3 regions of the Rossellomorea yichunensis genome follow, and region 2 is predicted to be linked to each of the others. Evidence: riboswitches for the same ligand, from Rfam matches in the RefSeq annotation. Region 2 holds a riboswitch; each other region holds the start of a gene.

Region 1 (7,714 bases), on a different contig from region 2:
AAATTCCCCCTTCAGTCATCAGAGGAACTGATATCGTTTTTCGCTGAAGCCGGCTGGGGAACTCTTACACTGCTGGAACAAAAAAAGAATGAGATGACCTTTGAAATAAGCGGACCGGTGTTAGAACGACGCCTTGCCTTAAAGTCGGATGTAACATTCAAACTGGAAACGGGCTTTCTAGCCGAACAAGTACAGTTACAAAAGAAATGTGTGGCAGAGGCTGCCGACGAACTACATAAACGGAGTCATTCAGTGAAAGTGATTGTAAGATGGGACGAGAAAGATAAAGTAGAGTAGTCCTTACCGACATCCTTTTCCTACTCTAATAAAGGGTTGCCCATGACAGGCAACCCTTTTTCACTTGTTCCGCTTTTTGCTCCTTTAGTATTATAACGTGATTTCTTCCATCTTCACCGCATCCAGGTTAAATGCAGTATGTAGGACGCCTGCTGCTTTTTGCATATTTTCCTCGTCTACGACAGCAGATACTTTGATTTCAGACGTGCTGACCATTTTCACCACAATGTCGTTTTGAGCTAACACTTCGAACATTTCCGCTGCCACACCTGGATTTGAGATCATACCGGAGCCAACGATCGATACTTTTGCAAGCTCACTTTCATGCTCAACATGGGTAAAGCCTAATTGCTCTTTGTTTCGTTCCAGAACAGCAAGGGTTTCCACCAGGTCCTGTTCTTTAATAGAGAATGATAAATTGGTCGTATTCTGATCGGTTTGGCTTTGAATGATAATATCTACATTCAAGTGATTTTTGGCTAAGGTGGTAAACACTGAAGATAGTCCCGTTAATGCGTTTCCTAGTCCAAATACAGTTACACGTGTGATTTCACCTTCAAATGCTACGCCTCTCACGATCAGGTTTTGTTCCATGCTTGCTTCCTCCTCAATATACGTTCCTTCAATTTTCTCAATACTGGATCTGACTTCTAACGGAATTTGATAATTCTTGGCAAATTCCACTGCCCGTGGATGCAGGACTCCAGCCCCTAAATTAGCGAGTTCCAACATTTCATCATATGAAATGGACGGTAATTTCCTTGCTCCTTTAATATAACGCGGGTCCGTTGTGTATACCCCGTCTACATCTGTATAAATATCACAGCGCTCTGCTTTCAGGGCAGCCGCGATCGCCACGGCGGTTGTATCCGATCCGCCACGACCGAGAGTTGTAATTTCCCCAGATTCCGTCATCCCTTGGAATCCCGCTACGATCACCACTCTTCCCGATTGAAGGTGACTCAACATCTTTTCAGTATGGATATTGGTGATCCTCGCATTACTGTGAACGGACTCCGTCTCGATCCCGGCCTGCCAGCCTGTGAATGAGATGGCATCATGTCCGGATTGAATCAGGGCCATCGTGAGGAGCGAAATGGTGACTTGCTCCCCTGTAGAGAGAAGCATATCCATTTCTCTCTTACTTGGTTGCGATGTAATTTCCCTTGCCAATCCAACGAGTGTATCCGTCGTTTTCCCCATGGCAGATACCACGACCACAACATCATTTCCTCTTTCTTTTTCTTCTGCGATTCTTGACGCAACATTTTGAATTCTTTCCACAGAACCTACTGAAGTCCCACCGAATTTTTGAACAATAATACTCACTGCTTCTCCCTCTTTCTCACTCGAGTGCTTGGTTAAGACTCATTCTTTGATGGTGAAGAGTACAATCACAATCATCCTAAACGTTCATGGAACAGGTTCATCACCTGCGCTGGATAATAAAAAAAGCAATGAGAATAATATCTCATTGCTTTATGAACATACAGCAGAACATACTAAATAGGTTCATGGGCATTGTGAGATAGCTCTCCAAGATTGAATCATCTTGACAATCCTACATTTCTTAAACGTAGAACCAGCGGAATCAGCATGAGACCGAAACCACTTCGGCGACTCTCCCCTTTCCAGGCATCTCAACAGAGCTCATACTCCTCTTTACCTGTACTTTTGAAGTTCGCACCTCTATCACCACTTTAAAAAGTGATAATGTTATAAATTTTCGTTAATTATAGCATACAAAAAATTGTGATTCAATGCACAATTCAAAATAAAATTCATTTTTTGTTTCACGTCGTAAACCTTTTTGATAGTTAGTAGGAGCGAGTAGTGGTTGATTTCCGCTACAGGTGCTCGCTTTCCGCTCCAATCAACTATCATAGTCAACCAGTTACTTCGAAACAAAACCATTATAAAAACAACACTCTTTTAAATATAAGCCCAATCAAAAGAAAACACATTCTTACTTGTTTTACTATTACTTACTTCAACTTCTCAGCCAATTCCTTAGCCACGGCTTCCGGAATCCCTATCTCAATAAATTCCTCCACCGTTGCTTCTTTCATCTTCTTCATGGAGCCAAAGTGCTTGAGAAGCTGCTTCTTCCGTTTCGGTCCTATGCCGTCAATGTCGTCGAGGGTAGACTGGAATGCGCTTTTTCCTCTGAGCTGTCTGTGGAAGGTGATGGCAAATCGGTGGACTTCATCCTGGATCCTCTGTAGTAAGTAGAATTCCTGGCTTCTCTTTTCAAGAGGAACGATTTGCAATGGATTCCCATACAGCAGTTCCGATGTCTGATGCTTATCATCTTTTGCAAGGCCGCCAAGTGGGATATCCAACCCCAATTCATTCTCAATGACATCCCTCGCCGCTTCAATCTGCCCTTTTCCCCCATCGATGATAATGAGATCGGGTAAAGGAAGACCATCTTTTAAAACTCTCGAGTACCGTCTGCGTACGACCTCCCGCATGGATTCATAATCATCAGGCCCCTTCACGGTTTTAATCTTATACTTTCGATACTCTTTCTTCGCAGGTTTCCCGTCGAGGAATACAATCATCGCAGACACAGGGTCCGAACCCTGGATATTCGAGTTATCAAATGCTTCGATCCGGAAAGGAGTATAAATGCCCATATGCTCCCCGAGACGTTCGATCGCCTTGATCGTCCGTTCTTCATCTCTTTCAATCAAGGCGAACTTTTCTTCAAGTGCCTGTTTCGCATTCTTTTCGGCAAGCTTGACCAACTCTTTCTTCTTTCCACGTTTAGGCTTGGTGATTTTCACCTCGATCAGCTTAGCCGCCAATTCTTCATCAATCTCCTCAGGCAAGAAAAGTTCCTTTGGCTTAAAATGATTGGATTTCGAATAAAACTGACCTAAGAAAGTCAGAAATTCGTCCTCGGGTTCATTATAGAGTGGGAAGAGTGACACATCCCGCTCAATGAGCTTACCTTGACGCACAAAGAATACCTGAACACACATCCAGCCTTTATCAACGGAATATCCGAACACATCCCGATCAGTGAAATCGGTCATGGTCATCTTTTGCTTCTCCATTGTCGCTTCAATGTGAAGGATTTGATCGCGGAATTCCTTCGCTCTCTCAAATTCCAGATTCTCTGCTGCTTCATTCATTTTCACCGTTAATTGATTCTTGATATCTTTATATCCGCCATTCAGGAACCTGGAAATTTCGTCAGTCATTTCTCTATAAGTGTCTTTACTTACTTCTTTGATACAAGGAGCAAGACACTGACCCATATGATAGTAAAGACATGCCCGATCAGGAAGGGTCGTGCATTTTCGTAACGGATACAGCCGATCCAGAAGCTTTTTTGTTTCATTAGCGGCTCCTGCGTTGGGATACGGTCCAAAGTAACGCCCTTTCCCCCTTTGGACTTTGCGGGTCGTAATAAGTCTTGGGTGTCTCTCGTTCGTTAACTTGATAAACGGATAACTTTTATCATCCTTTAACATGACATTGTATTTAGGATCATATTTTTTGATCAGGTTCATTTCAAGCACCAGGGCTTCCAGATCAGATGAAGTCATGATGTATTCGAAGTCCTCGATTTCACCTACCAGCCGTTGAGTCTTGGCATCATGAGAACCGGTGAAATAAGAGCGCACACGATTCTTCAATACTTTCGCTTTCCCCACATAAATAATCGTACCTTGTCTGTCTTTCATTAAATAACAACCGGGTTGATCCGGTAATAGAGCTAATTTATTCGTAATGGTAGGGTTCATCGACTCTCTCCCTTCTTATCTGCCCTGTTATAGACGGTGTTTGTTGAATAAACAGGATCGAGTTGTTCCTGTGAATATTTTTTCACTTTGGTATCCCGGAGAATAGAGTGAAGTAAAAGGAAGTTCATTTTTATTGTTTGTCACTTTTTATTTTTTTTCGTTTCTCTTCATATAAAAACCAACTCAGTCTGGAATTCCTTCTTAGCCTATTGTAAGGCTTTCAATGAATGGATTCCAATTTAAAGTTGGTTTAAGGTTTAACATTTATCTGATTTTTTTGATTCCCTTAAAACGAGGCGGCTTGGTCAAAGGCAACAAGTATCAGGGCTGCATGCTCAGGATCCAACTGTCTGATAGATAGTTTAATACAATAAAACACCGGGGCTCACAAATCGAGGCCCGGTGTATCAAAGATTATCTTATACGTGTTTGTTTAATAGTTCAGCAAGTGCTTCCTTAGGTTGGAAACCGATTACTTTGTCTACAACTTCGCCATCTTTAAGGACAACTAAAGTCGGGATACTCATAACCCCGTATTTACCTGCTGTTTCCTGATTTTCATCAACGTCAACTTTGACGATTTTCACTTTGTCGCCCATTTCTCCATCTAACTCTTCCAGTACTGGAGCGATCATTTTACAAGGCCCACACCAAGGTGCCCAGAAATCCGCTAATACCAGTCCGGAATTTGTTTCAGTAGAGAATGATTGATCAGTAGCATGTGTAATTGCCATTTATATGCGCCTCCTAAAACTTTGAATGTAACGTTAGTATATCACCGTTTTTTTTGTGATGCTATTAATCTGCTCGTAGGTAATATTCCCTTCAGATAACGGAATATACAGGGAAGAAAAATAAGGAGCAGCCATCCGGCTGCATCCTTATTTTCACTACATAATATGTTCATACCCTATAGACGCTACTTCAAAACGTGAATTGAATCAAGAAGAAGATACTTTAAGCTTTTTAAACTCTTCAGTCAGCATCGGTACCACTTCGAACAGGTCACCCACGATTCCATAATCTGCTACGTTAAAGATGTTCGCTTCAGGATCTTTATTGATCGCAACGATGACTTTAGAATTCGACATACCCGCTAAATGCTGGATAGCTCCAGATATACCACATGCAATATATAGGTCAGGCGTTACGACTTTACCTGTTTGACCAATTTGCAGGGAATAGTCACAATAGTCGGCATCACATGCTCCACGTGATGCTCCAACAGCTCCACCAAGAACATCCGCCAGTTCTTTAAGAGGATTGAATCCATCTTCACTTTTCACTCCGCGTCCGCCGGCGATGATGACTTTCGCTTCAGACAGGTCCACACCTTCGCTTGCTTTACGTACGACTTCTTTAATGATTGTGCGTAAGTCTTTAATATCAACGGAAAGGGAAGAAACTTCTCCTGTACGTGACTCATCTTTCGCTAACGGCTCGATGTTATTTGGACGGATCGTCGCAAAAAGCACACCGCCTGTCACAATTTTCTTTTCAAATGCTTTCCCGGAATAAATCGGTCTTGTAAATACCAGGTTCCCGCCAGCTTCTTCAAGATCGGTTGCATCAGAAATCAATCCTGTGCTTAGCTTACTGGCCACTTTAGGAGACAAGTCTTTTCCAAGTGCAGTATGTCCGAAGATGATTCCTTCAGGCTTCTCTTGGTCGATAACTGCTAGAACGGCTTGTGAATAGCCATCTGACGTATACTGCTCCAGTTTATCATCTTCCACAACCACTACTTTGTCCGCACCATATTGAATCATTTCCTCACCTAAAGCGCTTACACTTTTGCCGATTAAAACGGCTACTACTTCTCCGCCTTCAGATACTGTTTTACCTGCCGCAATCGCTTCAAAGGAAACATTACGTAATGATCCGTCCCGAACTTCTCCAAGTACTAATACTTTTCTCGCCATGTTAAATACCCCCTGAATGTTAGTTATTACTATGAGTCAGACTTATATAACTTTCGCTTCATTGCGAAGAAGTGAAACAAGCTCTGATACTTGAGCATCCAATTCGCCTTCTAATACTTTACCTGCTTCCTTCTTCGGTGGAAGGTAGATTTCAATTGTTTTTGTCTTCGCTTCTACTTCATCTTCATCTAAATCAATATCATCCAATTCTACTTCATCTAGTGGCTTTTTCTTCGCTTTCATGATTCCTGGAAGCGATGGATATCGTGGTTCGTTCAATCCTTGCTGTGCCGTTACCAGTAAAGGCAGGGATGTTTCAATTACTTCTGAATCCCCTTCTACGTCACGTGTGACCGTTACCGTTCCGCCATCAATTTCTAATTTCGTAATCGTAGTTACATAAGGGATATCAAGCTGTTCTGCCACACGTGGTCCAACTTGTCCAGATCCACCGTCAATGGCGACATTACCTGCCAGGATTAAATCTACTTCCTGTTCTTTCAAATAGTGGGCAAGGATTTTGGCTGTAGTGAATTGATCACCATGATCAAGGTCATCCTCTGTGTTGATCAGGACTGCTTTATCTGCACCCATTGCCAGTGCTGTTCTCAGTTGCTTTTCACTTTCTTCTCCGCCAACTGTCACAACCGTCACTTCTCCACCATGTGCATCGCGAACTTGAATAGCTTCTTCCACTGCATATTCATCGTAAGGATTTATGATAAATTCAGCTCCATCTTCAGCAATTTGACCGTTTAGGATCGAAATTTTCTCCTCGGTATCAAACGTTCTTTTCAAAAGTACATAGATGTTCATGCGTAAGTCCCTCCTAATAATGTAAACATTCTTTCCCTTAAAAAGATTTTGACAATTTAACCCCTTTGAATGGGCAGCTTGAACATTCAAGACTGCCCCTCAATAAGAGTTTACTATATTACAAGAATGTATTCTAGCCTTTAAAGTGCGGTTCTCTCTTTTCAACAAAAGCTGAAATACCCTCTTTGGCATCAGCTGATACAAAAATTTCACCGAAAAGATCCGATTCTCTCATTACACCTTCATAGAAACGATCATCTTTAGTATAACTTAACAACTCAATGGCTGCTTTCATCGCCCCTGGGCTTTTCTTCGCTATCTTATCGGCCATTTCCTTCGCTTTATCGAAGAGCTGATCCTCAGGATATGCTTTATTGGCAAGTCCCCACTGTACAGCTTCTGTTCCACTGATTGGCTCACTCGTTAATAGCATTTCTGCCGCTTTTGCTCTTCCAACCAATTTCGGCAAGCGCTGAGAGCCTGCAAATCCGGGTACAAGTCCTAACTGAAGCTCCGGTAGACCGAGCTTTGCATTCTCGCTTACCAATCGGATGTGACATCCCATTGCAAGCTCCAAACCACCGCCTAGAGCTGCGCCATGGATTGCTGCAATGATCGGCTTTGAAAAGTTCTCCATCCGTTCAAAAACGTCCTGGCCTTTTTTCGCCAATTTAGAGAATTCTTCACCCGTTTCAATCGTTGTGAATTCTTTAATGTCAGCTCCTGCAGAGAAGAATCGACCCTCACCCTTCAGTAAGATCACCCGGACTTCAGCGTTTTCTTCAAGCTCATCCAGAACTGAATCGATTTCTTTAATAAGTCCACTGGCTAAAGCATTAGCAGGAGGTCTTTGGATCAGAACCGTTGCTACCTTTCCCTCTAATGACCATGATAAACTTTCCATCTCTCATCCCCCTAAACTAA
Region 2 (7,714 bases):
ATGTTGGTCCCCCCTAGTTCTTTCCAACTACCATATTAAGGTATTTGAAATTTTTATATTTTCAGATTATTTATAATCTAAAGTCAGTATAGCTAGTTCCACGCCAATTGTCAAAGCTATTTTGAAGCTTTTAAAGAGATTTTTTAAAATTGGGACAGGTACTATTTCACTATAAGAATTTTGTCGAAACATGAAGGATTAATGATCGGAAAGGTTGAGGTGGGTTTTGGGATACCGTCACGGGTTTTAATAAAAGCACGAATGCATAATAAAAAACCAGAAGCCGATGAGCTCCTGGTTTTTCATTATATTATTGTTCTGAAACTGCCGGTTTTGCTTTTTCTCCAAACAGAAAAGCGAATGCGATGATTAAGATGATCACAACGCCAAGACCGAATAGTGTGCTTCCAGTGAATCCTAATACAAGATATCCAATTGAAGCAGCAACCGCTCCTATTAATGCGTATGGAAGCTGTGTAAGAACGTGATCGATATGATTGCTTCCTGCCCCTGTAGAGGAAAGGATGGTTGTATCCGAGATTGGAGAACAGTGATCTCCCAATACGGACCCGGCTAATACAGCTGCCATAGCAGGAAGTAAGATACTTACATCTGTAGCTGCAGCAATTTCCCCGGCGATCGGAAGTAAGATTCCGAAAGATCCCCATGAAGTTCCCGTCGAGAATGCCATGATTCCGGCAACTAAGAATAAAATGACTGGAAGTGCCTGCATCGGTAAGCTTGATTGTTCAACCAGACCCGCAAGATACGTACCTGTTTGCAATTGATCGATCAACGTGACGATCGTCCAGGCGAAGATAAGGATGTAAACGGCCGGCAACATGGATTTGATCCCTTCCACTACTGCTACTCCAACTGCTTTACCTTCGATTCCTTTCAAGCTGACTTGACGGATGAAGAAGATCAGCGCAACAAGGAGACCGAATAATCCACCATATAATAATGATTTCGTTACATCTGTATTTTCAAAAATCGGCAGGATGTCAAATGATCCAACGGCTTGATACCCTGTCCAGAGCATCATTCCAATTGTACCGATAACAAGTGCTACGATCGGCCAGACAAGATCACCAACTGATCCTTTCGAGCTGACAGGCAGATCATTTTTCAATTCGCCTGGAATCTCCTTTTCAGGATCATAAAGGGCTCCCGTTTCAAGGGCTCTTACTTCATGCTCTTTCATCTTTCCAAAGTCCAGGCCTTTAGCAGCAACCATGATTACAAGCAGAACAGCTGCCCAGACATAAAGGTTCATTGGAATCATTTGAACGAAGGCTGAAAATGCGGTGTACTCTGTGATACTGTGAGTAGCGAGAATCGAACCGATGATACCGATGATGTACGCTCCCCAGCTTGAGATTGGTGAAACGACACAAATCGGTGCAGATGTCGAGTCGATGATATAGGCCAGTTTGGCACGTGAAATTTTGTGACGATCCGTAATGGGTCTCGAAACCTGCCCAACAGCAAGTGCGTTAAAATAGTCATCAATAAAAATTATGATACCTAAAACGGCTGCAAGAAGCTGTGCACCTTTTCTCGTTTTCACACGTTTCATCGCCCATTCACCGAATGCGCGGCTACCGCCGGAAATATTCACAAATGCTGTGATGACACCAAGAATGAGCAAGAAGAAGATAATATAGACATTCCAGGTGTTGAGCGCTCCATCTGCGACAAAGATGCCTTTAAATGCGTCCCACATAAAGCTGAATGTTTTCGTAATTGAGAAATCTGCTAACAGAAAGGCAGACGCAACGATTCCTACTCCCAGAGAAAGTAGAACCCGTCTCGTAAGTATAACCATAAGAATGGCTAAAAGGGGTGGTAATAATGAGTAAATCGTGTTTTCCATAGTGTCCTCCTCCTATTTGATAGGGGGGAACCATCGTAGCATGACAGAGGATAATAAAAAAAGGCAACGATAGAGAAGCTATCATTACCTTAATAAGTAATTTAAGTGCTCCATCACGATCTGTAGCTCCCCATTATAGAGATTCCCTATAATGACAGTGTTATCCTTCTTCAAGATAACCCCAGCAAATACACATTCGACATGTATATTTACTTCGGCAAAAGTTCCCTTTCATCTGTTCTCTAAGTTGTCATCCTCAAACAGCTTACTCTTGAACTCTGCGCCTCTACCCCATCGGACTGATGATGTGGTGTGTTATAAAATTTTCTTTATTAATATATCAAACTATCATTCTTTTGACAACTTTTTTTCCTGACTAATTTGTGGGAATTTCAATAGAAGGACTGGATTCCCCACCTCCATTGTTATAAAACTGCGGTACATCCAGGTGGACGGTACCCATGGCAACCAGGATATCCTGCTTGATGGTTTCAGTTTTCGTTGCAAATGGAATGATGATCTGGACATTGACTTCAAGCTCGACAAACACTTTTACAACGGCATTATTTATCCCGAATTGCTCTACCGTAGTCTTAATATCAGATCGGACATCCCCGATCGAGTGAAAGCGAATCGGCACTTTTGGACCAAGGTTACCGAGTAACACGTTGTTGGTCGCTTGGCCAAGAGGGACAGAGTAAGTGATGCCCTTCGCTGCTTTTGACTTACCTTCATCGATTTCCACTTCGGTAATAAATTCAAGGTTTTCTAAATTCCCTTCCTCTGCTTCTTGCAGGTTTTGCTGAACTAAGTTGGTGATTTCTGCCTGAACCCGGTTGATGGTCTGAGTATTATATTTAAATGAAACAATATCGCCTTCTGTATTCTTCACTTCTTCCGTTATATCCGAAATATCAAGAACATCTGCAATTTTTTTGTTTATTGCTTTATTGATAACCAACGTACCGATCCTGCTGGTTTGAGTTTCAGCATAAGCAAGCAGTGTCGGTTTCAAACCTTTGTTAATGATCCACAATCCGAATCCAGTCGAAATCATAAAGAATAGAATCGTGATGATCATCACATATCGAAAAGGCAGCGGCCCTCCTCTTCGGGGTTTGTATGTTTTAAACTTTGACAAAAAAATCCCCCCTTACAAGCTATTTGTATGCAAAGTAAGAGGGGTTTAACGCAAAAAAATTATTTAATTTTAAGAGATTGTGGTTCATAATCCGGATCAAATCCGGTAATCACCTTATCTAATTCCGCACTTAAATCCATGGGATAAGGAGTTCGTATTTCCTGTCCATCTTCTTCGATGATCCGGATCACCGGTCGATCCGTTACACCTTTATTTTGATCGGTCACAATTCCTTTTCGCCCATCATTCAGCTCGACAACCATCCCATTTGGATATATGGCCACAGAAGACCTGAAGGCTTCAATTACATTTGTATCAAACAGAGTACCGCTTCCTGCATATAATACCTCCAGCGCTTGATGTGGAAGCATTGCTTTCCGATATACACGATTTGACGTCATGGCGTCGAATACATCGGCCACCGCAATGATTTTTGCAAAGGGGTGGATATCCTCACCTTTGATTCCCCTTGGATATCCGGATCCATCAAGCCGCTCATGATGCTGATACGCGCAGTGAGCAATGATCAGGGACACAGAATGAAGCTGTCGCAAAATCTCAAAACCGTGTTCTGAATGCTTCTTGATTTCACAAAATTCGTCTTCTGTCAGCTTTCCTGGCTTCAGGAGAATTTCCTCCGGCACAAGCATCTTACCGATATCATGCAAAATTGCTCCCACGCCTAACTGCTCGAGCTGTTTAGTGGACAGTTTAAGTTCCAGACCTATGGATAATGTATACAAAGTCACATTAAATGAATGATGAAAAATATAGGAGTTATATGTGAAAACATCCGTCAAAATGGTTAGGAGATCATGATTCGCCTTTACTTCAGACAAGACTACATCAATCACCTGCTTCAATTGCTTGGCACTATCTTCAATCATAAGCACACCTGGTGGCGCTTTCGATACGCTTAGTTGATTAAAGGCCATCTCAATATTGTTTACAGCTTGCTGTCTCACCTTACTCGAAACAGTTCCCTTTACATGGATTCCCTTCGAAAGGGAGTCTTCAATATAGACATACTGGATGCTAAGCTCCTGCAACCTGAAAATCATGCGTTCTGTAATCGGAACGTTATCATGAATTAAAGCTTGACCTCTCATATTATATACGGTTGTAGCTAGAACCATGCCCGGTTTCAAAGCCCTAGTTGATATAAGCCTCATAGAATTCTCCTATGTAATTCTTTCATTTTTCGACAAAATTTCCTAGTATCTCCATTATAAAGGATAAAAACGTTCTTGCAAGGTGTATTTCCTGATATATTGTTAATTATTCATGAAAGAATATAAAGCGAATGGTGATATTCACCCAACAAAAAACCAGCGCTCTCGGAAAAAGCAACTGGTCCAATTTATACTTATATCATTTTCAACAATGCATCCCGGCCGATCATGCCCGGTGTGATGCCGCGATTTTCTGCCTCATAGGTGATGGATTCCAGAGGGGCGTCCAGAAGCTGATCGATTGTTTTTACACCGACTGCTCTGCCTGCAATGATTCCTCTGTCTTTCAACTTCTCATTTAGTAACCCTACGTCCAGTGCTCCACACATTATATATCCTATATCACTCGTTACAACGAGGAGATTGGTTTTGGGCAGTTCAACAGAAATCGCTAAAAAGGTATGTCCCTGAATGGAAATCGGAGATACATTCATCATGTGCTATCGCTCCTTTCCCTCATATGTATGATACGGGATTGGAAACGGTGATACATTTACTGCTTTAATTTCCACTGGAGGACATCCCGTAAAAACTCAGGCATAAAATATTTTTTCTCCAGTCTTTGAAGGTCTGGAAAGAAGTGTCCAAACGTGAACATATCTGGTAAGGCAAGCTTGTATATCTTCTGTGGATCAATCGGTTTTTGACCGATTAAGATTTCATGGCCGTTGAATTGAATATTCCTGTATACAAACCGGCCCATCACCTTGCCTCTGAATCCTAATCCCTTTACTTGAAGATGCGGCCATTCCTCATTAAATGTCTGTTTAATGATTTCCTTCAGCTCTGCCCCCTTCATCTCGATGAGACATGGATTGATGGGGTGAGGCAGGATCCGGTGCAGATCCTGTTTCGTCACTGCCCCCTCTTCCAGTCCATCAATGAGCAGTCCTGAATTGAGAAAAGCACAATCAGCCTCACACCATTCAGCAACAGCATTACATAACACATCCGGAAGAGGAGAAGGATTAAACCAATCCACTGCCAGGGGTTCGGCGAGCTCGGTTACTTTTTCTCCTAACAATGCCTCCCCCTCCTGATACCACTCGAGGCTTTCCTGCTCTTCTTTTTCTACAGGGGGAAGTTCCTGCTGTTCATAAAGCTGTGCTTTTTTGCCGACAATCTTTTTATTGGCTATGTCAACCTCTATCATCATATGACCAACATAATGACCATACTTTCCAGCTGCGCCAAGCATCGTTTTCTTAATTTCTTTTCCTTGATGCAACACATGATGGGTATGAGCTCCAAGGATCACGTCAATTTCGGGAAATTGCGCTGCAATCAACTCATCATCCCGAATCCCCAGGTGAGATAGAAGAATCACCATATCCACCTGGGGGTGAAGCTCTTGAACCAATTTCTCAAGCTCATCCAACGGAGAAGTAATATTCCAGCCGAGGGCTTTATAAAAAGGTTTAAAATAAGCTGTCAATCCGATGACGCCAATTTTCATGCCACTATCCGTTTGATAAATATGATGGGCTTTGGCCCAGCTCGGAAGCTGCGAAGACTGGTCTAATAGATTGCCTACAATCACGTGAAAATCTGCATGGTCATACAGGCTGTTTAAATCTACATAGTCCAGTGTAATTCCTTCATTGTTCCCGATCGTTATAGCATCATAGCCTACTTCATTTAGAAAATCGACGTTTCCTTTTCCTAAAGTAGCTTCACTTAATGGATGCCAGCGGTCTACATGATCTCCGATATCAAATAGATAAACAGGTTCTCCTTCATCCAGATGCCATTGTTTTCTCTTCTTCAAAAATTCCCGAATCCTTGACCAATGCTCAAAATGACTGTGAAGGTCGTTTGTATGATAAATATGAATGGTTTCTTTCACTATTTGCTCACTCCTATTGGAGGTATATTATCCTGTAATACCTTGGTAAATCAATCGAATTCCAATTAAAATTAATATAATCCGCAAAACACTCACTAATACTTTTGATTCGAGCTTCGTATTCAAATAGGCCCCAAACTTTGCCCCTATCCAGGCACCGGGAATGAGTGCAAGTGCATATAACCACTTTACATTGCCAAACATGACATGCGTTCCTGAACTGACCAACGCCGATAGAAAAATCATGAACATGGATGTCGCGACGGCTACATGAGGTGGAAAAAGAAAAATCAAGATCATTGCAGGTACCATTAATGATCCACCGCCAATGCCAAATAATCCAGATGTAAATCCAACTGCAAAGGCAATAGCCGCCCCTAATAAAGGAGGATACCCATATCGAAAGGTGTTTCCGCCAGGATCGGTGAATTCCCGTTGAAACGATGCACTCTTGAATGTCTCAATAGGCTTTAACTTGTTTCTAATCATGAGCACTATGGCAATCAGAATCATAAATATACCAAAATATAAATTAAAGCTTTCCATGTTCAATCCCTTGTTTACCCATGCTCCAAGTATCGAACCTGGCCCACTTCCGGCAAAGAAGATCAGGCCGCTTTTATAATCAACGGTCTTATGCTTTAAATAAGCCAGGGTGGATGATAACCCTGTGAAAATCATAATGACCAATGATGTTCCTACAGCTGTCTGAGGATTCATTCCCTCTATCAAGCTTGTATATGTACCGAAATAGATAAGGGCAGGAACAATGATGACTCCTCCCCCCAGTCCTACGAGGGATCCTATCGCTCCTGCTAAAAGTCCGATTGATAGAAGCATGATCCATTCCATCTGTCTTTCATCTCCTGTCAGCTAAAATAAATCCAGTTGCTTTGGTGCAAGCCCTCCATATTCAAGATCTAATAATTCAATGAGCTCTTTCGCGTTGGCAGCAGCATCTCCACCGGAGTTATTATTGAAAAGAATGTATAGATCTTCAGAGTTTTCGTGCAACTGATGAATATGCGGAATCCATTCCTCCAGTTCAGCACGATTATAGCGATATAAATAACGAACCTCGCGCCAGTCTTCCCCATTCGGTTTATTCCAGCCGTACAGATTCCTGCCGTGAAAACGAATCAGAGTGGCATCCTTATGAGTGGTTTCCAATACCCGTGGTACAGATCCTTCCCCTGCTTGCGGTTCATCGCAAATGCTATGGATCCATCCTTCCTTTTTCATAAACGTCAATGTCTTATCCCGAAACTCCGGTCTGAACCAGCTTTGATGGCGAAACTCCAACGAAAGTGGAAATCCCTCTAGCTGTCCCTTGCAGTACCGGATATAGTCAACATGCTCTTTTTTACAATCGTACCAAGGGGGAAATTGAAGCAGAACCATCGCTAATTTTCCTGCATCCACGTACGGAACAAGGGATTCCTTAAAGGCATTGAACATCTCTTCTTTTGTTTCAAAAGGGATCTCTCCCCGCTGATGCCCCGTCATTCCCTGGTAAGCCTTAACAATAAATTTAAAGTCTTCCGGTGTTTCCCTTACCCATTTTTCAGCATTCCGAAGTGGCTGGACAGCATAGAAAGTTGTGTCCACCTCTACAATGG
Region 3 (7,714 bases), on a different contig from region 2:
GATACCGAGTGCATCTACCTGGAACATCGAACCTGAAATCATCGTCGCAGCAATCGATCCAACAAGAAGTGGTTTCACGTTAAGCTTTTTCATGAACATTCTCCTATTCTATTCATTTCGTCAGTTGATTGATTCATATGAGTAGACTCTTGCTGAGGGAAAAATAAAGAAGGTATGTAGTCCTAAAAATATTTAAGTAGACTACCAGGATGAATTCGTCAGTGATCACCTCCCAGTTTACATGGTCGTATGCTAATACGGGGATGCAGGCTTGTTTCTCTAGGAGTCATTTTGTATGTCTGTGGTTAATTAAATTGTAAGTCTCAGCACAGGCAATACTCAATTGGGGTTATTTTTCGGGAGTAGAGAACTAGTCTCCATGTGAACACTAGATTCCATTCAACTTTTATATGAAAATAGATACAAAATTGTCACGTTTCCAGACTAGATGTCGAGGGGGCAAATTGGATATACTGATACCATTACAATCTAAGGGAGCAGTCAACGTGAATGAGATTAACCTTAAAGAACTGAGAACGAACCTGAACCGCTTCATGCTTTCATATAAATTCGCCCTTGAAGAAGTCCGGACAAAGATCAATATCTTAAGGGAAGAATTCCAGGTCATCCATGAATACAATCCGATCGAACACATTTCGACCCGTCTAAAGTCCCCCGAAAGTATCCTGAAGAAGATGTCAAAGAAGGACATGAAACCTTCCTTTGATCAGATGAAAGAACAAATCCGGGATATTGCAGGCGTACGCATCACCTGCTCGTTCATCGAGGATATCTATAAGGTGTCGGACTTGATTCAATCCCAACATGACATTACAGTGGTGGAAGTGAAGGACTATATCAAGACTCCGAAGCCAAATGGGTATCAAAGCCTTCACCTCATCGTGCAAATTCCTATTTTTTTGACAGATCGCGTGGAAGTCGTGTATGTGGAGATTCAGATCCGCACAATCGCCATGGATTTCTGGGCAAGTCTCGAGCATAAAATTTACTACAAATATAACAAGCAGATTCCCTCCCATATCCAGGATGGGTTAAAGGAAGCCGCTACACAGGCGGCTTTACTTGATCGCAAGATGGAACAGCTCAATCATGAAATCAATATATTAAAAAAAGAGGATGGAGAGGATTCGAGTTTGATGACACCGAATGAGGTTCATCAATTTCTGGTGCAGCTCTCAAAAGAGGAAGATTGACAAAACAAAGAGGCTTGCATGCTTCAATGCAGCTTCTTTGTGGGTCGAACCTGGATCTTCAGACCGGGACAGAGGACCTATCCCTATGTCTCACCAGGTAGGTTCATCCATTACTTACAATACTTTCGGAAGAGGATTTATGAATAGATAAAAAAAGAAGGCTGCGTCTAATGAGACGCAGTCTTCTTTTTTATACAGATGAGTGTTTGAGTTATGGACTTTCAGGGCAGGAACTAGTACCCATTCCGTTGTAGGTAGGGAAAACCAACCCTATTTATCGGTCATTCCGAACTAAATCTGCATACGATTCACGCTCAATCACGACCCGTGATTCCCCATCATGCACAAACACAACGGCAGGGCGGGGGATCCGGTTATAATTACTCGCCATCGAATACCCGTAAGCCCCTGTACTGAACACCGCCAGTATATCACCGTAATTCGTCGGAGGAAGCATCAGGTCCCAAATCAGCATGTCACCGGATTCGCAACATTTCCCTGCAATACTCACAAGCTCGGTGCATTCCTCTTGTGGACGGTTGGCCAGGACCGCATGGTATTTCGCCTGATATAGGGCGGGGCGGATATTATCCGTCATCCCTCCGTCAATCGCGACATACGTACGCACATCCGGGATGATTTTCTTTGATCCCACTTTGTACAACGTCGTACCCGCTTCTGCCACCATACTTCGGCCCGGCTCCACCCATACTTCAGGAAGAGGATATTCATTCTTTGCAAAATAGTTCTTCACACTATCGGTAATAGATTTCACATAAATTGGAATCGGCAAGGGCTGGTCTTCTTCCGTATACCGGACACCAAATCCTCCGCCGATATTCAGGACCGGCATCGTCACATCATACTCGATCCGGATTTTTTGCAGGAAATCAGCCAGTACTTGAATCGCCTGATCAAAACCTTCCCGTTCGAAAATCTGGGATCCAATATGTGAATGCAGCCCGAGTAATGAGAAGTACGGCTTGCGGAGAGCTAACTGAATCGCCGTATTCGCCTGTCCGTTGGAAATGCTGAATCCGAATTTCGAATCCTCCTGTCCCGTCGTGATGTACTCATGGGTGTGGGCTTCCACACCTGGCGTGACCCTGATCAGGATCTGAACCTTTTGCTCACGCTCCTTTGCCAGGTCGTGCAGCAGTTCAAGTTCAAGGAAACTATCGACGACAAAGCAGCCGATCTCAGCTTCAAGAGCCATGATGAGCTCCTCTTCCGACTTGTTGTTCCCGTGGAAATGAATGCGTTCAGCGGGAAATCCCGCCTCCAATGCCGTATACAATTCCCCTCCGGACACGACATCCAAGGATAGTTCCTCCTGCTCTGCCAGGCGCACCATCTCTTTACATAGAAACGCTTTACTCGCATAAGCCACCTGGTACTGCAAACCACTTTCCAGGAATGCATTTCGGAACAATCGTGCATTTTCACGGATCATCCTTTCATCGTAGACCATTAAAGGCGTCCCATAGGTCTCCACCAACTCACCCGTGCTCATTCCCCCGATTTCAAGATCTCCACGAACATTCACATCAACTGTACTCATATCCTATACTCCTTTTGACTCTCTCTAAAAAAACACAAAAAAACCGTATGAAGCGATGCTCATACGGTTTATCATCAAAAGTTTTGGAAACATGATGAAGACTATGTATTAACATCTCTTCAATAGTTCTCCACAACTTCTTCATTGTGACAGTCCAGCATTTCTTCAATGCTGGCCCAACAAAAAATAGAATTGGCTATTTTCTGCTTCGGCGATCTGCCTTTCCCTTCTTTTCTCAGAATCCATTATTCTCAAAGAAGGTACTCATCATACTCGCGCCTCTATTATCAGAGAGTGACGTATTATTTTGTTTGAATTACTATACCATTCTCTTGAAATAGTTGTCAATTGGTTTTTGAGAGAGAAATAGGCAAAATCCCCGGAATGGAGCCCGGGGATTTCGTGGATCATTTTATTTCAGATTGATTTCGAACGGTTTCATTTTGACGGGCTTATCATTTCTGCTCAATGACTCGAATGGAACAATTAGAGAGTAGTCCTCAAGGTTGGCATCCTGAGGCAATGTAAACGTGGATTGATAACGGAGAGTATCCTTATCCACTGTTTTCGTTGTAGCACTTCTGATCATATGATTCAGCATCTCATTATAATCTAGTTCATCCTTGGCATTTCTTTTAATATCTTTTGATGGGATCACCTGAACGAATTGAGCAAAATTCTCTAAAATATCATAATTGAATTGTTTTTCTTTGATGGCATCGATGGTGAAGTCCAGTGTCACCTTCCCTTTTACGTTTTGGATATCTTGTATCGTGACCTGATAGCCAAAACGAGGGCTCTTCACCTGGAATGGAGGTGAATCCTTCAGTGAGATGATGCCGTCTTCATCTACTCGCTCCATATCAGCTTGGACTTTCAGCGACTGTGCCTTATCACTGAGTTTACTAGTGAACAGCTCCCTGACAGTCTTTTGATAATCACCGTCAACTTCTTTGATATTCAGTGTCTCTGCACTGGACTTTGATAACCGGTTCCCTAAGTCATCAAACACGACCAGATTTAACGTATCCTTCTCCGACTTCACCGAATATGTATACTCCAGTGTAGTCGTAGCTTTTCCTTTAGTGATGGATGTCACTTGCAGCTCAATTTCACCATGGGGCGATTCTGTCCTTACATCTGTGTGGATCGTTTCAGATGGAATCCTCTCAACCGGTACATCAAAGGTCCAAGTCCCGTTCACATCGGCCATATGGGTGAAAGTTAACGGAAGGGTGAAGTTTTCCGGCGGTTCTTTCCCGTCCCGGTAAAATTCGATCGAGCCTATGAACTCATCCCCGTCTTTTTTAAGACCCGAACTTCCCGACCCCCATTGATTCTGATCCTTCCCGTCGAAGAGGTGATAGCTGTAACCGCTCACCGGACGATTCCCTTCGTCCATATGTTCAATGGAAAGGTCATCACCCTTCGCCTTGAAGGTGACCCCGATGATGTTCCCGTCATAATACGTGCTTGTAATCGTTACATCGACACCGTTGGAAGTGGCGGCCTGATTAACTTCCGTCACTTTATCGCTGAAATAGAGTTCTTTCCCGACCTGGGAACCTACTTTTTCGTAAATGCCGCCCAGTACAGGCAGTTTGGCCAGTGCATTGTTCACAGGTGCGAATAGGAAGCCCGAAATGAGTACCATGGAGGCAGCAGCGGTGGTAAAGGCGGCACTTATTTTGGCCGTTTTTTTCCGGACTTTTTGTTTTCTACCTTTTTGTATTCCTGTTGAGATTGCCTCAAAAACCTCTTCTTTTGGTACCTCGATGCTGTTCATTTCTTCCTCAAACCATTTTTTGTCCATACTGATTCACTCCTTCCAATAGCATTCTCAATTCCAGCTTTGCCCGGTGAAGATACGTCTTGACCGTCCCTTCAGGCGTACCCATCGTATCGGCAATCATCTTGATCGACTGACCCTGGAAATAGAATAAGATAATGACCGTTTGATAGTTTTGATTCAAAGACGCCATAGCTGTAATCAAGTCAATCCGCCCTTCTACATCCTGTTCTTCTGAGACGATGGCGGTATCGAGAAACTCATCCCCTGTCAGCACGAGCCGGTTTTGTTTCTTTAGGATGCTGTATGCCGTATGTATCAGGATCTTGATCAGCCAGGTGCTGAAATACTCCGGATTTTTCAACCGGGATATTGAGGTGAATGCTTTACAAACCGTTTCCTGCACAACATCCAGAGCATCCTCTTTATTTCTTACATATAGAAATGCCGTCCGGTATAACTTCTCACTTTCTGAGTGGATCAGCCTTTCGAATGCCTGTTCATTCCCCTTTATTGCTTTTTTTACAAGTTTTACATCCATTGATTAACCTCCTGTCATTCATTAGAGTCCGGTGGGGTGGGAAAAGTTTCAAGGAATTTTTTGTGTGGTGGAAAAGGGAGCATCTACCATATATTTCAAAAATACGCATAAATGATGTAATGAGACGCATTTAATATAAAATTGACGCAATTATCTTTGATAATGACGCAATTCCCCTCGAAAATGACGCAATCATGGCCGATTTCGACGCAATTAAGTAAATCGGATGGGGTCAGCCGCCAAGAAGTTTGAATAAAAATGATCCCAAAGTCAAATAAAGATTGAATCAACCTTTTTTAACCTCCACCGTTAGGCTTTTTGCTAAAAAAAGAAGCTTATCCCATCGATAAGCTTCAATCTGTCCGTCCCGTGTAAATCATCACAAAATGCAGGACTGCTTCCGTTGATTCCATATTGATGTAGCTGTGTACTTTATCACCATGGAACTTGATCGAGTCATACTGACCTAGCTCGAATTCCTCATCCTGCACCTTCACACGCACTCTTCCTTCCATGACCGTGACAAATTCAATCACCCCGGGTTGGTGGGCATCGGCACTGTACTCACTGTCCGGTTTCAGGAAGGCCCTGTGGGTTTCCAATGAGCCATAGCCAGAGGAAGTAAACATCGGTTCCAAGGTCAAGGATTCATTGGCACTGATCACTTTGCTCCCTTCATTTTTCCGGGAGATCTGGACTTCCTGTTTTTCCACGAGGAGGGCGGATATCGGGATAGCTAAACCATTCGCTATTTTCCAGATGATCGTCAAAGACGGATTCGCTTCTCCCCTTTCGATCTTGCTAAGTGTCAAAGTACTGACTTCGGTCATGGCGGCGAGCTCCTGCAGGTTGAGCCCGCGCTCATGTCGTATATGTCTCAGTGTCATCCCGACGTGTTGCGCCAATTTTTCCGGGTCCTGCCAAGTCAAACCGTCATTGTTCATATTCCTACCTCTTTCTATAGACAATGTATGTAAGTATATTATAATATATGTAAAATAAACTATAGTATATAAAACGGAAAGGAGTGTTCATCATCAAAGAGCTTGCTCTCGGTATCATTTCATCTATGTTCTTTGCCGTCACCTTTATTCTGAACCGTTCAATGGAGCTAGCTGGTGGAAGCTGGATGTGGAGTTCATCCCTGCGATTCCTGCTCATGCTCCCCTTCCTATTCCTTATTGTAGGTTTAAGGAAGAATGTAAATCAAGTGTGGATTGAAATAAGGAAGCGACCATTTGAGTGGCTGACATGGAGTTTTGTCGGGTTTGTGCTCTTTTATGGCCCTATCACTTATGCGGCTGCGTACGGACCGGGCTGGCTCGTCGCGGGCACGTGGCAGTTTACCATCGTCGCGGGCATCTTGCTTGCTCCCTTGTTTTATACTTCGGGACCGGTGAAGCGCAGGCACTCCATTCAAATAAGAGCACTGGCCATTTCCTCGATCATTTTAATAGGGGTTCTTTTCATCCAGCAGGAAAATGCCAGTGGATTGTCACCTTCAGAAATGGTCGTAGGTGTCTTACCTGTGATCATCGCAGCCTTTGCTTATCCACTAGGGAACCGTAAGATGATGGAGGTGTGCGGCGGGAAGCTTGATACCTTCCAACGTGTGCTGGGGATGACGATTGCAAGTACTCCCTTCTGGTTGATCCTGGGGTGCTATGCGTTTATCAAGGTGGGGGCACCAAGCACGTCGCAAGTGACACAATCTTTTATCGTCGCCATCTGCTCAGGAGTGATTGCGACATCCCTATTCTTCATTGCGACAAATCAGTCCCGCCATCATCCTGGGAAGCTTGCGGCAGTGGAAGCGACCCAGTCCACCCAGATCCTGTTCGTCATCATGGGTGAAGCGGCGATCCTGTCCGTTCCATTCCCATCAGGATCCGCCCTGATCGGCATCCTTCTGATCATCACAGGCATGATCATCCACACGCTGAACATAAAAAAAATGAACTCAGGAATTATTAAACCAATTAAATCGGCAAGTTAAAAAAGAGGGGCATCTGGGATGCTCCTCTTTTACTTTATTTAAATACCTTTCTTCTCATCCACTGGGTCGCAGCCCATTTATCTCCGATGACAACCGGTGCCCCGCCATGAAGCGTCAAGTCATTCAGCTCCTGGTTATCATAGAAATATTCGAAGTAGACTGCCATCCCCTTTTGCGGAGAGACAGAGAAATTCAATTTAGGGAAGTACGTTTCCCCGCCTTCTTCAACGTCATTCAAGTACATGACAAGGGTGCTGATTCTCGGATTCTTCACCGGCCGCGATGATGCCGAGAAGAAATCGAAGTGGGCCTTGTATTCCTGACCCGGTTTATAGTTAAGGATTTGAAGACCTTCCCCGTGCTCCACAGGTATATTCATAATTTGAGAGACTCTCTTTTCCACTCTAGTCACAACGTCATGTTCGCCTTCTTGAAGGAAAACGCTGCTGCTCGTTCTAAGTTCATCGACAGTACGGGTATTCCCTATCTTCGAACGCTGCACCCGATCCTTTGAAAGCTGGATGAGTTCATCACATTCTTCATGGCTCAGCACATTGCCAAGAACCACGACCAGTGGCTCTTCCATTTTTGCGATAATCTGAATATCCCGGTC

Evidence for each region. A riboswitch is a leader RNA that binds a small molecule or an ion and turns the genes downstream of it on or off. The one in region 2 is predicted to bind lysine.
Region 1: it holds a riboswitch for lysine, as region 2 does, so the genes downstream of both, RSX31_RS09915 (aspartate kinase) here and RSX31_RS14580 (Na+/H+ antiporter NhaC family protein) in region 2, are expected to answer to the same signal.
Region 3: it holds a riboswitch for lysine, as region 2 does, so the genes downstream of both, lysA (diaminopimelate decarboxylase) here and RSX31_RS14580 (Na+/H+ antiporter NhaC family protein) in region 2, are expected to answer to the same signal.

What each region holds. Positions count from the first base shown of each region.
Region 1 is NZ_JAVYAD010000003.1:407,729-415,442, reverse strand. It holds gene RSX31_RS09920 (YslB family protein) at 1-297, shown strand, start outside; gene RSX31_RS09915 (aspartate kinase) at 388-1,626, opposite strand; lysine riboswitch at 1,819-1,997, opposite strand; gene uvrC (excinuclease ABC subunit UvrC) at 2,283-4,052, opposite strand; gene trxA (thioredoxin) at 4,472-4,786, opposite strand; gene RSX31_RS09900 (electron transfer flavoprotein subunit alpha/FixB family protein) at 4,994-5,974, opposite strand; gene RSX31_RS09895 (electron transfer flavoprotein subunit beta/FixA family protein) at 6,017-6,790, opposite strand; gene RSX31_RS09890 (enoyl-CoA hydratase) at 6,924-7,694, opposite strand.
Region 2 is NZ_JAVYAD010000005.1:108,105-115,818, forward strand. It holds gene RSX31_RS14575 (sodium-dependent transporter) at 1-2, opposite strand, end outside; gene RSX31_RS14580 (Na+/H+ antiporter NhaC family protein) at 311-1,876, opposite strand; lysine riboswitch at 1,992-2,173, opposite strand; gene yunB (sporulation protein YunB) at 2,253-3,017, opposite strand; gene RSX31_RS14590 (HD-GYP domain-containing protein) at 3,077-4,189, opposite strand; gene RSX31_RS14595 (YunC family protein) at 4,384-4,686, opposite strand; gene RSX31_RS14600 (bifunctional metallophosphatase/5'-nucleotidase) at 4,743-6,095, opposite strand; gene RSX31_RS14605 (sulfite exporter TauE/SafE family protein) at 6,123-6,947, opposite strand; gene RSX31_RS14610 (DUF72 domain-containing protein) at 6,969-7,714, opposite strand, start outside.
Region 3 is NZ_JAVYAD010000007.1:251,069-258,782, forward strand. It holds gene RSX31_RS19470 (S8 family peptidase) at 1-93, opposite strand, end outside; gene RSX31_RS19475 (GTP pyrophosphokinase) at 555-1,214, shown strand; gene lysA (diaminopimelate decarboxylase) at 1,489-2,775, opposite strand; lysine riboswitch at 2,891-3,067, opposite strand; gene RSX31_RS19485 (DUF4179 domain-containing protein) at 3,188-4,588, opposite strand; gene RSX31_RS19490 (sigma-70 family RNA polymerase sigma factor) at 4,569-5,105, opposite strand; gene RSX31_RS19495 (helix-turn-helix domain-containing protein) at 5,459-6,049, opposite strand; gene RSX31_RS19500 (DMT family transporter) at 6,142-7,101, shown strand; gene RSX31_RS19505 (2OG-Fe(II) oxygenase) at 7,136-7,714, opposite strand, start outside.